3 regions of the Enterococcus sp. AZ109 genome follow, and region 3 is predicted to be linked to each of the others. Evidence: riboswitches for the same ligand, from Rfam matches in the RefSeq annotation. Region 3 holds a riboswitch; each other region holds the start of a gene.

Evidence for each region. Region 3 has a riboswitch for magnesium ahead of mgtA (magnesium-translocating P-type ATPase). Riboswitches for the same ligand answer to the same signal wherever they lie in the genome.
Region 1: another riboswitch for magnesium. It lies ahead of IGI42_RS06635 (FtsW/RodA/SpoVE family cell cycle protein); the one in region 3 lies ahead of mgtA (magnesium-translocating P-type ATPase).
Region 2: another riboswitch for magnesium. It lies ahead of IGI42_RS05155 (GNAT family N-acetyltransferase); the one in region 3 lies ahead of mgtA (magnesium-translocating P-type ATPase).

The regions. Positions count from the first base shown of each region.
Region 1 is NZ_JBIOSF010000001.1:1,397,818-1,402,106, forward strand. Features, by position in the region: gene IGI42_RS06630 (FtsW/RodA/SpoVE family cell cycle protein) at 1-1,003, opposite strand, end outside; gene IGI42_RS06635 (FtsW/RodA/SpoVE family cell cycle protein) at 978-2,132, opposite strand; M-box (ykoK) riboswitch at 2,241-2,408, opposite strand; gene IGI42_RS06640 (hypothetical protein) at 2,854-2,976, shown strand; gene IGI42_RS06645 (GNAT family N-acetyltransferase) at 2,973-3,416, shown strand; gene IGI42_RS06650 (class I SAM-dependent methyltransferase) at 3,521-4,255, opposite strand.
Region 2 is NZ_JBIOSF010000001.1:1,072,869-1,077,157, reverse strand. Features, by position in the region: gene IGI42_RS05165 (TetR/AcrR family transcriptional regulator) at 47-646, opposite strand; gene IGI42_RS05160 (ECF transporter S component) at 746-1,351, shown strand; M-box (ykoK) riboswitch at 1,625-1,795, shown strand; gene IGI42_RS05155 (GNAT family N-acetyltransferase) at 1,986-2,384, shown strand; gene mgtA (magnesium-translocating P-type ATPase) at 2,594-4,289, shown strand, end outside.
Region 3 is NZ_JBIOSF010000001.1:451,090-455,378, forward strand. Features, by position in the region: gene mgtA (magnesium-translocating P-type ATPase) at 1-2,398, opposite strand, end outside; M-box (ykoK) riboswitch at 2,558-2,727, opposite strand; gene IGI42_RS02180 (YbhB/YbcL family Raf kinase inhibitor-like protein) at 2,812-3,321, opposite strand; gene IGI42_RS02185 (L-threonylcarbamoyladenylate synthase) at 3,327-3,983, opposite strand; gene IGI42_RS02190 (LysR family transcriptional regulator) at 4,102-4,289, shown strand, end outside.

The DNA of each region.
Region 1 (4,289 bases), 950 kb from region 3:
CCACCGTTTGAAACACCAGCGAAAAAACCAGCCCTACCGAAAAATAAAGCGCAGCTCGTTTATTGGTTTGCATTCCTGCCACCAACAGTTGATAAAATAGGTACACGTACAAAAATAGGACGCCGCTGCTGCCGATAAAGCCAAATTTTTCACCAATAACGGTAAAAATCATATCAGACTCTCTGACTGGGACATAGACCCAGGCGGCATCGCCAGCTTTTCCAGTAAATCCACCGGTAGCGATCGCCAGCATACTGCGAACCTGTTGAAACGAGATAGAGTCCTGATATTTTTGAGGGTCTACCCATGCTTCAATCCGATTTAGCTGGTATTCCTTGAAATGCAAAACTTTTAGAATCGCTCTTCCCCATTCAGTGAAAACGAAAAGCAGCAAGCAGCTGCCTAGCACAGCCAATAAACCTGCTAAGCAAAATAAAATCCGCTTATTAACTCCCGCAATAATAAACAGTGCTCCTAAAATGCAGACGAATACCAGACTCGTGCCAAAATCCCGCTGCAAAAACATTAAAAGAAAGGTCGGTAAAGCAAGCAACAAGCTTTTTTGCATATAGCGCCAGTCAGACTGCCACGTTCGATTTTGGGTTCTCTGCTCATAATGTAAGGTGCAATGGACCAGCATTAAGATAAAGGTAATTTTCATCATTTCAGAGGGCTGCAGCGTTAGCGGTCCGATTCTCAGCCAGCGTTTGGTTCCTGTTAATTCAAACATGGCTGGGTCATAATACCACTGCAGCAGCACCATGACTCCTAGCGAAAGTCCATACCATAGCGGTGCATATTTCACGAGAAACGAAAAAGGTAAGCGACGAGCTGTTAGCAAAGTGGCTAATGCTAACCCACTAAAGATCAGCTGCTTAACTACAATCGGTTGTACCAATTTCCCTTCTAGCACAGCTGTCTGATATTGCACCCAAATGCTCAGCAGCAGGAATAAAAAAATCGGCAGCAGCAACGCATCATTCCATTCTTTTCTTCTTAGCATAGGGCACCTCCTTTGCTGAAATATTCAAGGCAATCCCGATACAGAAAGAAAGAATCAAATAACTGGTTCCACCATAACTAATGAAGGGCAAAGGAATCCCAGTCATCGGAATAAGCCCCAATATGCTGGCAATATTAATGCTCGTTTGTGCCAATAGCAATGTGCCGATTCCTAATAAAACCAACGCCGCTTGATGATTTTCACAACGGGTACTTATTTGGAATAAGCGTAAGCATATCAGAAATAACAAAAACAAAATTCCGATAGCTACAATGAGTCCCAATTCCTCAACGATGATGGAAAAGATAAAATCCGTTTCAGCTTCCGGTAAATAGCCATTTTTCGTGATACTGTTGCCGATACCCCGCCCGAAGAACCCTCCGTTATACAGAGCATAGTAAGAATTACTCATTTGATAACCCACACCATTGATATCTGCAAACGGGTTACCTGCGACCGCAATCCGCTCATACACATGTTGAAAAAGGTGAGGCAATAATTGGAACTTACCCAAGAGCAGGACAATTCCAGAAACAGCACTCATTAGAATAACCGCACCCACCCCTAAGATCAGACCAATATCAACGGCTATCGCTGATGACCAAAATAAAACCCCCGCAATAACCAAAATCAAGACAGCTCCTGCTACCTTAGGCTGAACCAGAATTAAGAGCATCAGAAACAGCGTAACGAAGATTGGTGCCCGTAATTCTTGCTTTGTCTGCAACGGATTGCGGAAATAGTAGCTTAAATAAAAAATCAACGCGATATTGGCAAGCTCAGATGGCTGAAACTGGATGCCAAAAATAGAAACCCAGCGTTGCGCACCATTAACAGTTACGCCAAATAAATGAACTTTTACCAATAGAAGCAACAGTGCCGAACAACCTAACAATAGCTGAGCCATTCGCAGCGTTAAAAAATGCGACAGCTTGATGGAGAATGTTAGAGCAATAACCAACCAGCTTAATCCCATAAAAATTAGTTGCCGATAGAACAAGCTCTGTGGATTTTCACCAGCAATCATTAGACGATAAGAACTGGCACTGTAAACCTCTAAAAGACCGATTGTGCTCAGGACAGCATACGGTCCTAAAATCCACCAATCGATCTTTTTTATCTGCTGCATCGTTTCACCTCCTTTAACAACTATTAGGTGAACACGAGCGGTTATTTATACTTTTTAGAATCCATACAAAAAAGGTCAGAAACCTTTTCGAACAAGAATTCTGACCAAGCGTCATCTCATCGTCCGAGTTTTAGCACTATACAACGTAAAGACCTGGGTCTTAGCTATTTTTGAAAAGCCTTAATCCGACAATTCCTGTTTTACCCGTTGGCATCTTTCGATGTTTCTGAGCAATAGCTTGTGTTTGTATAGGAGCCTCACCTAACAAGGTTGTTGCTATTTTATTTTCACGACCTCATCTTACTCTTAGGCAGGACTAAGTTGCAACCAAAAACCGAAATTCCCCCTTGAATTTACTCTTTCTTAATAACAATGAAGAAAAGATAAAAGAACGATTATATATTTTATAAAATAAGGAAATCTATTTTCACATCAGAAAAACCAGAGTGATGCTCATTGGATACTTTCGATTAGCACTAAGTTAGCATTAGAAAAAAATCTATTATGCCAGGGCAAATGAGATAAAAGCCCTCATCACAAAAATCATAACAATAACTATTCATTTCATTCATAATCCCCAAAACTCAATAATAGGTATTCGATAACAAATTATAAAAGACCACGGAATTTCAAAATAAATAACAATTAAAACGAAGGCGACCTATTTACTATCCTACTTATTGTGCTAAACTAAGGAAAACTAGATTAAGGAGATATTGAATTGGAAGAATTAGTTTTGGTATTACCGGAAACCTGTTTAGAAAAAGCAGTCCTCACTTTTAAGCAAGAATTTTTTGATCAGGATGAGCCAGTAATCCTGGTAGTGGTTTGTTGGATCAGATGAATTATCAAGACTGGTTAGTGTACACTCGAAATAGTCGTAGTGAAGAAACTCGTCAGTCAAATTGGGTGCCGTCTACGGTCTTCTTTGCTCTGCGCAAAAGTGACCACAAGATTATTGGCATTATTGATATTCGTCATCACATTGACCATCCACTTTTACGCAACTACGCTGGACACATCGGTTATGCGGTTCGGCCAACAGAACGGCGGAAAGGTTATGCGACAGAGATATTAAATCTGGGGTTAGGATATGCTGAAATATTGGGGCTATCTGAGGTAATGCTGGGATGTCACGCTGATAATCTTGGTTCTATCCGAACGATTGAGCAAAATAGTGGGGTGTTGATCGAAGAAAAAATGAATGATGCTGGACAAACAGTTTGCCTTTACTGGATTCAGCTAGGAAAAACACAAAACAATCAGTCTGTCGAAGAACAATAAGCACATCTTTTTGCTATCGTATCGATTTTTCACTCGTTCCTACAATTGAAAACAGCACTACAAAAGAGACCCTATCAGCATTTTCTCTGATAGGGTCTGGAATCTTATTTTGAATTGGTTGCTGAAACAATCAGCATCATTGGTCGTCTAAATTCATCTTTCATCCCCGGGATATCCAGCATATTCTCCGGCGGTGTCGGCTCAACGATTCGATCAATGGTGAAACCATTCGTCAACAAACCGTCTAAATAGGTGGTCAAGGTTTTATGGTATTTCGTGACCTCACTGCCTAAGAAATGAGCGGAACGCTTGCCTTCATAAAAGTAATTATCCACCGGAAAATGAGCGATTTCACCAGTTTCATCATAGTACCAATCCTGAGTGCCATAAGCGGTAAACACCGGATGTTCCACTGAAAAAATAAATTGTCCACCTGTTTTTAAATAGGCATGAACATTTTTTGCCACTACCTCAAATGAGGGGATGTAATGAAACGCTAAAGAACTGATCACTACGTCAAATTGGTCAGCTGTAAAAGAAGCTTCTTCTATGCCTTCTTGCAAGTAGGTAACATTGTCATAAGGGGTCTGCTGTCTGGCTACTTCCAACATTTTCTCAGAGATATCCACTCCTGTAACAGCTTTAGCCCCATGCTCCGCAGCATAGATACAATGCCAGCCATATCCGCAGCCTAAATCAAGGACAGTCTTGTCTTTAAAATCTGGTAACAGCTCTTTTAACGTCTGCCATTCACCCGCACCATCCAAGCCTTTTTTACTACGTTCCATTTGGCTGTAGCTTTCAAAAAATTCTTCGTTGTCATAAATATTGTTTGTCATTTTCATTTCCTCCATGTAATTGAAATTATTGGTT
Region 2 (4,289 bases), 620 kb from region 3:
ATTCGCGTATTTCTCGGAGTTGAATACTTCTGTTACAATCTCAATCTTATGTTCGCGGCAATAAAGATTTCATCAGCGAAAACTGCTGATCAATTTGGACCTCGCTAATATCACCGATTAGTGCTAAAACACTTAATCCTTCGATGACGAACATGAAGTTTTCTGCCAACTGACCTAATGGTTGGGCTAGTAAGACGCCTTGCTGAACACCTAACTCTAGAATTTCGGAGATCGTTTCTTTGGTAGCGCCCATTTGTGCCTGCTGAAACTCACGATCCTCATCTGATTTATGGGTGAAGTAATACTCGTACATAGCCCGCAGCATACTATCATTAATTGTATTTAACAAACGTTCTTTGTGGCTGTTGAAGTAACTGTCCAACAGTTCATCAAAAGGCTGATTCTCTTTAATGGATGAGCGAATGGAATCAAATTTTCGGCTGTTGCGCCGCTTTACTGTCTCAATAAAAATCTCATCTACTGAGTCAAAATATAAGTAAATTCCACCACGACTAATTCCGCATTCATCAATAATATCCTTCATAGTGACATCAATTAAGCCTTTTTTCGCGAATACTTTTCGGGCACTTTTTAAGATAGCTTCACGTTTTTGACGTTTACGCTCTTCATTTGAATTGTTTTTCATGGGTCACCTCGGTAATCAATTAATGACACAGGTGTCATTTTTATGTATAATCATTCCAATGACACGAGTGTCATCGAAACTAACTTAGGAGTGAAAAAAATGAATACTAAAAATAAAACGTATCGGCTAACGATTCGTGCTATATTAACTGCTTTGATTATGTTACAAGCAATGGTTCCTTTTTTAGGCTTTATCCCACTAGGAATCACTGATTTAACCATTATTCATATCACAGTTATTATTGCGGCTGTTGTGTTAGGGACAAAAGATGGTATGTTTATCGGTCTGGTCTGGGGCATCTTTACAGTTATCCGAGCATTTACCTCGCCAACTAATCCGTTAGATACGCTCGTTTTTACCAACCCAATTGTATCCGTTCTACCCAGAGTAATGGTTGGACTAGTAGCAGGGGCTTTATTTACTTGGCTTTATAAAAAATATCATAAATTAACGTTGGCAACGATTATCGCAGCCGTTTTTGGTTCTTTAACAAATACGGTTTTAGTATTGTCACTCATGGGTTTATTATACACTAACAGCGTAGCCGATGCCTATGGTGTAAATCCTTCTGGGCTGATCAAAGTACTAGGAACATTGATTTTTACTAATGGAGTTGCTGAAATGATCGGAGCTGCAATTATTACTCCTTTGATCGTTCGTGCGCTATTTGCAGCGACGCATCTAAGTCCTGATAATCGAAATTAGTTAGAATAGGCTTGTTATTTTAAAAATATTTTCACTTGTGGTAGATAGTTGTATTCTGACTAGGAAATCACTAAAGTATCAGGTTCTATGCAAAAAATAAAAGTATAACTATACTGAAAAAATAGACCACTGAGCAGCCGGTTGCTCATTAATAAAATGAACAACAGATAACCTGAAAAGAACAAACGTTATTCAAAATGTGTTTGTTCTTTTATTTTTTTAGTGTTGACAAGCTAAATCCAATGATGGTATTCTTACCTCGGAAAAACGAATAACTTGATTTGTTAGGTGAGGCTCCTATACAAACACAGGCTACTGCCCAAAAATGTCGAGAGACGCCAATGGGTAGAACAGGAATTGTCGATTACAAGGCTTTTCTTAAGGTAGCTAAAAGCGCTGCTTTTTACGTTGTATAGTGCCAAAACTCAACGACTAGATCGCAATGGGCTTTTTTTTGTGCTTATTTCAGACCTTTCGCTGAGTTTTTGGCGAAAGGTCTTTTTGTGTCGCTTGCAAGTTTTTCCAAAAAAACACTAAACAGAGGAGGAAACATCATGGTAAAACAGTGTTCACACTAACTAATTGGAACAGTCAAGATTACTGGAAAGGAATTACCCTACGCAATGAGCTCTTGATGAAAAGCGCTGGCAAACCAGTACTGACTTATGCACCACTTCAAGAAAAAGAAGATCTGCACCTGATTGTAAGGATCGATGGAAAAGTAGTCGCTACCGCACTGCTACATCCTGTTAATACCCAAATTGCTCAGATCAAACAAGTGGCTGTCTCTGAAAAATGCCAAGGATTAGGCATCGGGCGGAAGTTGCTTGATTACGCTGAAAAAGTGGCCCAAAACTTAGGATTTACCCTTGTCTTTTTAACAGGACGTAAGCAAGCATGGCATTTTTATGAAAAATTAGGTTATGACAGCCTTGCAGAAACGTATTTCGACCATGCAGTAGAACTGAAAGTATTTAAGAAGAAACTAGCAGTAACAAAATCAAAGGAGATGAAAACAAATGGACGACAGTAGCTCGGATCAACAGAGACTTTGGAAAGAAAAGCATAGGCAAATAGCAAAAGACTATTGTCTATTTGTTTTTAGCTAACTCGTTTGAGAACCTTCTTTTCACTGTCTCGACTTAAGGAGGCAATAATATGAAAATCATCCTAGAAAACGCTGTGTTCTTTGGACTAGGCACAGTCATCTGGTATGCGATGATCGGAAAGAAGGTACAAAAAATGGAAAAACAAATTAAAAATCCAACAATCGTAAACTACGAACAAATGGCAAAAAGCACCGTAGAAAATATGTGGGAGCACTTCAAAACACCTAGAAGAGGTCTTTCGGAAGTTCAAGTAGGAATGCTAAGGGAGCAATACGGTGACAACAAAATTACTTATGGCAAGAAAACACCCTTGATTGTAGAAGTAATCAAGGCGTACATTACACCATTCACCCTTGTATTGATCGCATTAGGAATTGTTTCTTTTATCACTGAATTTATTTTGGCAGCACCGGGAGATAAAGACCTGTTCGGTGTGGCAGTTATTTCTATTATGGTAATTCTTAGTGGGACAATGACCTTGATTCAATCGGTGCGATCCAACCAGGCAGCTGAAAAATTGAAATCAATGGTTAAAGTGACTGCAACAGTGAAGCGAAACAATCGGTTTAGTGAAATTCCAATGGAAGAAATCGTTTGTGGCGATATCGTAAAATTATCAGCAGGTGATATGATTCCAGCGGACATTCGACTGATTCAAACTAAGGACTTATTTATATCGCAGTCAGCATTAACCGGTGAAAGCTACCCAGTAGAAAAAACAGCCGAACAAACAACAGCCAGCTATGACACTGAAACTAGCTACGAAAATCTAGTCTTTATGGGCAGTAATGTCATTAGTGGAACTGCTGAAGGAGTAGTGGTCTCAACAGGAAACCAAACACTATTTGGTCATGTCGCCAAAGACTTAGCGGGCGAACCAGTAAAAACGAGTTTTGAACTAGGCATTCAAAAAACCTCTTTCTTACTAATTAAGTTTATGTCTTTGATGGCACCCGCTGTTATTGTAATCAATGGCTTCACAAAAGGGGACTGGATGGAAGCGTGTCTGTTTGGCTTATCAGTCGCTGTAGGTCTAACACCAGAAATACTGCCAATGATCGTTACTACCAACTTAGTTAAAGGCGCTTCTGGTATGGCAAAAAATGGAACGATTATCAAGAATTTGAATTCAATCCAAAATTTCGGTGCCATCGACGTGCTATGTACCGATAAAACTGGCACCTTAACCCAAGACAAAATTATCTTAGAATATCATCTTGATTGTGAAGGGAAAGAGAATGATCGTGTCTTACGTCATGCTTACCTAAATAGCTATTATCAAACTGGCTTAAAAAACTTATTGGACATTGCAATTATTGATGCGTCCAAAGAAACACTCAACACTGGCAAAATTCAATACCGTAAAGTCGACGAAATTCCTTTTGATTTCGAACGCCGCCGCATGAGTGTAGTGGTGGAGGATGCTCAAGGCAAGACGCAAATGATCACAAAAGGAGCCATTGAAGAAATGTTGGAAATCTCCAGTTATGTAGATTTTCACAAAGAGGTCATTCCCTTGACTGAAGAAGTCCGTGTAGAAATACTGGAGAAAGTAAAGGAGTTAAATTCAGATGGCTTGCGCGTTCTGGGCGTCGCACAAAAGACTAACCCAAGTGTCGTGGGAGAATTTTCCGTTCAAGATGAACAAGACATGGTGCTAATTGGCTACTTAGCTTTTCTTGATCCACCAAAAGAAACCACTAAGCAAGCCTTAGAAGCGTTGAAAAAACATGGCGTTGGCGTCAAAGTTTTAACGGGTGACAATGCGTTGGTTACTGAATCCGTCTGCAAACAAGTCGGGTTAGAGGCAGAAGTATTAGTCAGCGGGG
Region 3 (4,289 bases):
GTCGACTTTGGATGAAAGGGATTTTCCGGGTTCTTACCATTAAGACGACCAAAGCTTGAGTTGCAAGTCCTACCATGAACCATCCTGTTTGGAATAAGCTTTGATTGGCTATTGTATTTGCACCAAAAACAAACCACATCACCAAGAAGGTAATTACATCGAAAATCGAGCTGACCGGTCCAATACAAACAGTGAACTTCATCAACCCTTTGGTTTCCCATTTAGTTGGCGTCAGCAGTTCTTCCTCATCCACGTGATCCCATGGAATCGTTAATTGAGCGATATCATAAATCAAATTTTGTAATAGCAATTGCAAGGACAGCATAGGTAAGAATGGCAAGAAAGCACTAGCAATTAAGATTGAGAAGACATTTCCAAAATTAGAACTAATCGTAATCTTGATATATTTCATCATATTACTAAATACTCTTCGGCCTTCGATTACACCACTTTCTAGTACATTCAAGCTCTTCTCCAGCAAAATAATTGAGCTAGCATCTTTCGTAATATCGGCAGCGGTGTCCACGGAGATTCCTACATCGGCTTTTCGTAGTGCGGGTGCGTCATTGATTCCATCACCCATGAAGCCGACTGTGTGTCCAGTTGTTTGTAAAGCTTCAATAATCCGAGCCTTTTGCATCGGGTTCAATTTAGCGAACAGATGAGTCTGATTAGCTGCTTGCTGCAATTCTTCATCACTCATTTGATCGACTTGATTGCCTAATACGAAGCGTTGTGCGTCAATACCTACGTCTTGGCAAACCTTTTGCGCTACAATCGCATTGTCACCTGTTAATACTTTAACGGCAACTCCATGTTCGTGTAAGGAAGCAATTGCGGTAATTGCCGATTCTTTAGCTGGGTCTAAGAATCCCATGAAACCGATTAAGGTCATATCTTTTTCATCTTCCGTGCTGTAAACCGCTTCATCGTGGGCATCCCGTTTAACAGCTACAGTGATCACTCGCATCCCCTGACGGTTCATCCGTTCATTCACTTCTTTTAATTGTTGGTGCAATTCTTCAGTAAATTCCAGTACTTTACCATCAATTTCCACATATTTGCAAATCGATGCCATCTCTTCTACAGCACCTTTAGTGATCATCCATTGATGTTCATCAGCCTTCACAACAACCGTTAAGCGGCGACGGGAAAAATCAAAGGGAATTTCATCAATCTTTTGAATCTCATTAAAAGGCAATTGGCGCTTTTCTTCTTCATAGTAATTAATTACAGCAATATCCATCAGATTTTTCCAGCCGGTTTGATAATTCGAATTCAAAAATGCCAGATCCAGTACTTGGGTATTTTCTTTACCTAACGGATCTAAGTGCTGCACCAGTACTACGCGGTCTTCAGTGATCGTGCCCGTTTTATCGGTACAAAGCACGTCCATACTGCCTAAATTTTGGATCGACGGCAGTTCTTTGACGATCACTTTATGTTTTGAGAGGGTCAAAGCTCCTTTAGCCAAGTTTGAGCTGACGATCATTGGCAACATTTCAGGGGTCAAACCAACCGCTACAGCAATGGCGAAGAAGAAGGCGTTCCCCCAATCACCTTTTGTAATACCATTAATTAAGAATACTAAAGGAAAAAGCACCATAATCAAGCGCAGCAACACTTTACTCACTCGGGCTAAGCCGATATCAAAGGAAGTTTTTCCCCGTTTGGTGGTCGCATTTTTCGCAATGTCACCGAAAAAGGTTTGCTGACCCGTTTTTAAAATGATTGCACGTCCTTGACCACTGAGTACATCCGTCCCCATAAAAACTAAATTAGACATATCTAAAGCATTGTTCTCATCGTCATCGACCACAGTAGCTGATTTTTCTACTGGCATCGATTCGCCTGTTAATGAAGATTGATTAACAAACAAATCTTTTGTCCAAATTAACACTGCATCTGCTGGAATCATGTCCCCAGTTGCCAAAGTTAAAATATCCCCTGGAACTACTTCGTCCATCGGAATTTCTTTCGTCTGACCCTCTCGAGTAATCGCTGCCGTATTTTCAATCATTTCTCGCAACGCAATACTGGCTTTTTGGGAACGATATTCTTGAATAAAGGTAATCAGCACACTAGCTAAAATCATAATTCCCATAACAATAGCCGCTTCATAATCAGAAGTCAGAATTGATACCACCATTAATAACGCTAATACATATACAAATAAATCATTAAATGCTTGAAAAAATAAAATGATTGCAGGCGTTGGCTTTTGTGCAGATACTTCATTGGGACCATATTCTTCCAAACGTGCCTTGGCATCCTCTTCTGATAAGCCTTTTAACGACGTACGCAGATTTAAGAATAGATCACGATCAGATAATTGAGCGAGTTTTTTCAACTCTTGATCTTTGCTTACTTTGCGAGCGATGAGGTTCTTTTTGTTCATCATCGTATTTCCTCCTCTTTGCAGAGAAAACATTCATCTCCTCCACGGTTCTATTATTTTTCGGTCGACTACTGTCTGGATGATCCATTGATCCTCACCTTTCTTCTATACTTTAGCACACGAAAAAACGCGCACTCGAAAATGAGCACGCGCAAAAGCAATCATGGTCATCGTCGAGCTTTAGCACTATAGGGCGTAGACAGACTGATCTGTCAGCTGCGTTATGAATCACCTTCACGATGATCCCTGTTCCACCAACTAAGACTCTCTCGATTCTTTCGCGGCAGCAGCTTGTGTCCATATAGGAGCCTCACCTAACAATTAATTTAATTTCCAATTCCACTATAGTAAAGATACACGTATGTGTCAACTAATAGGCAATTAGAATCACGTGAGAAAGGAGTTCTTCTCAATCACGCTCTTCCAATCAGCTGAATTTCAGCTTTGGCCAACGTACAGCTATTTGCCGCTTTTAAAAATTCATTTAAAAAGTACCCCGACTGCAAATCAAGTTCACTAGGTAAAGCGTACACGGTTAGGGTATAAATATGATCTTGGTCTGGAGGTGTTGGCCCAACAAATAATTCATCGATCGCAGAAAAATCACCTGCCAAAAAAGAACTGGAAAAACTGTTTTTACCTTGAATCGTTGGTGCTTGATTGGTTAAGCTGAAATTTTCTGGAATGTCAGTTAAAGCTACTGGAATATTTGCCATCAGCCAGTGAATCCAAGGAAATGAACAGACTTGTACCGCATCATAATCAATTAAGGTCAAGGCAAAAAATTTTGTTTCATCTGGAGCCTCCTTGATGGAAAAGGGAAACGATCTAACAGGATTACCTGCCCTGATGTCTTCATTTTCAGCGGCTTTTCCAAATCTTGCTGGAATCATTCCATCTTCAAATATTGTTTCAATTCTCATTTCATTTACTTCCCTTCTTTTATTTTCGGCAGTAAGCCTATCACAGCTTCAATATCTTTTGGTGTAATGTCCCCTAACCGAATAATCGTCGGTGTTTCAACAGTCAGATCAATGATCGTACTAGAAGTCGTTGTTCCTTGGGACTCACCTACTATAATATAATCCACTGATCTTCCCACCTGTTCTAGCACGATCTTCATATCTACCAGAATACCTTCCGCTTGACCTGAAAGATTGGCTGAGATCATTGTAACCGGATGCTGATGTACCTCCATAAAACTACGCCATACCGGATTACTTAAACAACTCATAGCGACTGTCTCACTGCCACAGAGCATCTTTGGCGGTACGTTAGCTTTTGCCTTCAAGATAATATTCAATGGTCCTGGCCAAAAAGCATTCACTAGTTTTTCAACGATCTCTTGATTTTCGATCGAAGCATATTTCTGCCAGTCCAATGGCTGAAGGAAAAACAATGTCAATGCTGCGTTAGCCGGACGTTTTTTGATGGCGAAAGCCCGTTCAATTGCTGCTTCATTCCATGGATCAAGGGTTAATGCCAGATTTGTATCACTGGGTGTTACAATGACTCCGCCTTCGTTAATACAGTGACTAGCTAATTGGAAATTTGTTTTTGATGGCGTTAATAATTTTTCTTTCATGACATTCTTCCTCTCGTTTCCTTCTAATACTCAGTGTATACTAGTGAAAACATCAGATCTAATAATTAATTAATTGAATTTCCATTATGATTCGTAATCAATTGAATGAGGTGAAAGAATGGCATTAAAATGGCTTCAAACATTCGTGATCGCAGCCAAATACTCCAACTACAGTAAAACTGCTGAAAAACTTTACTTGGCTCAACCTACTGTCAGTCAACACATCCGTAATCTGGAAAAATCACTGGATAGCAAGTTGTTTGAAAAAAGTGGACGAAATGTGGAACTTACCAAAGTCGGTCGCTT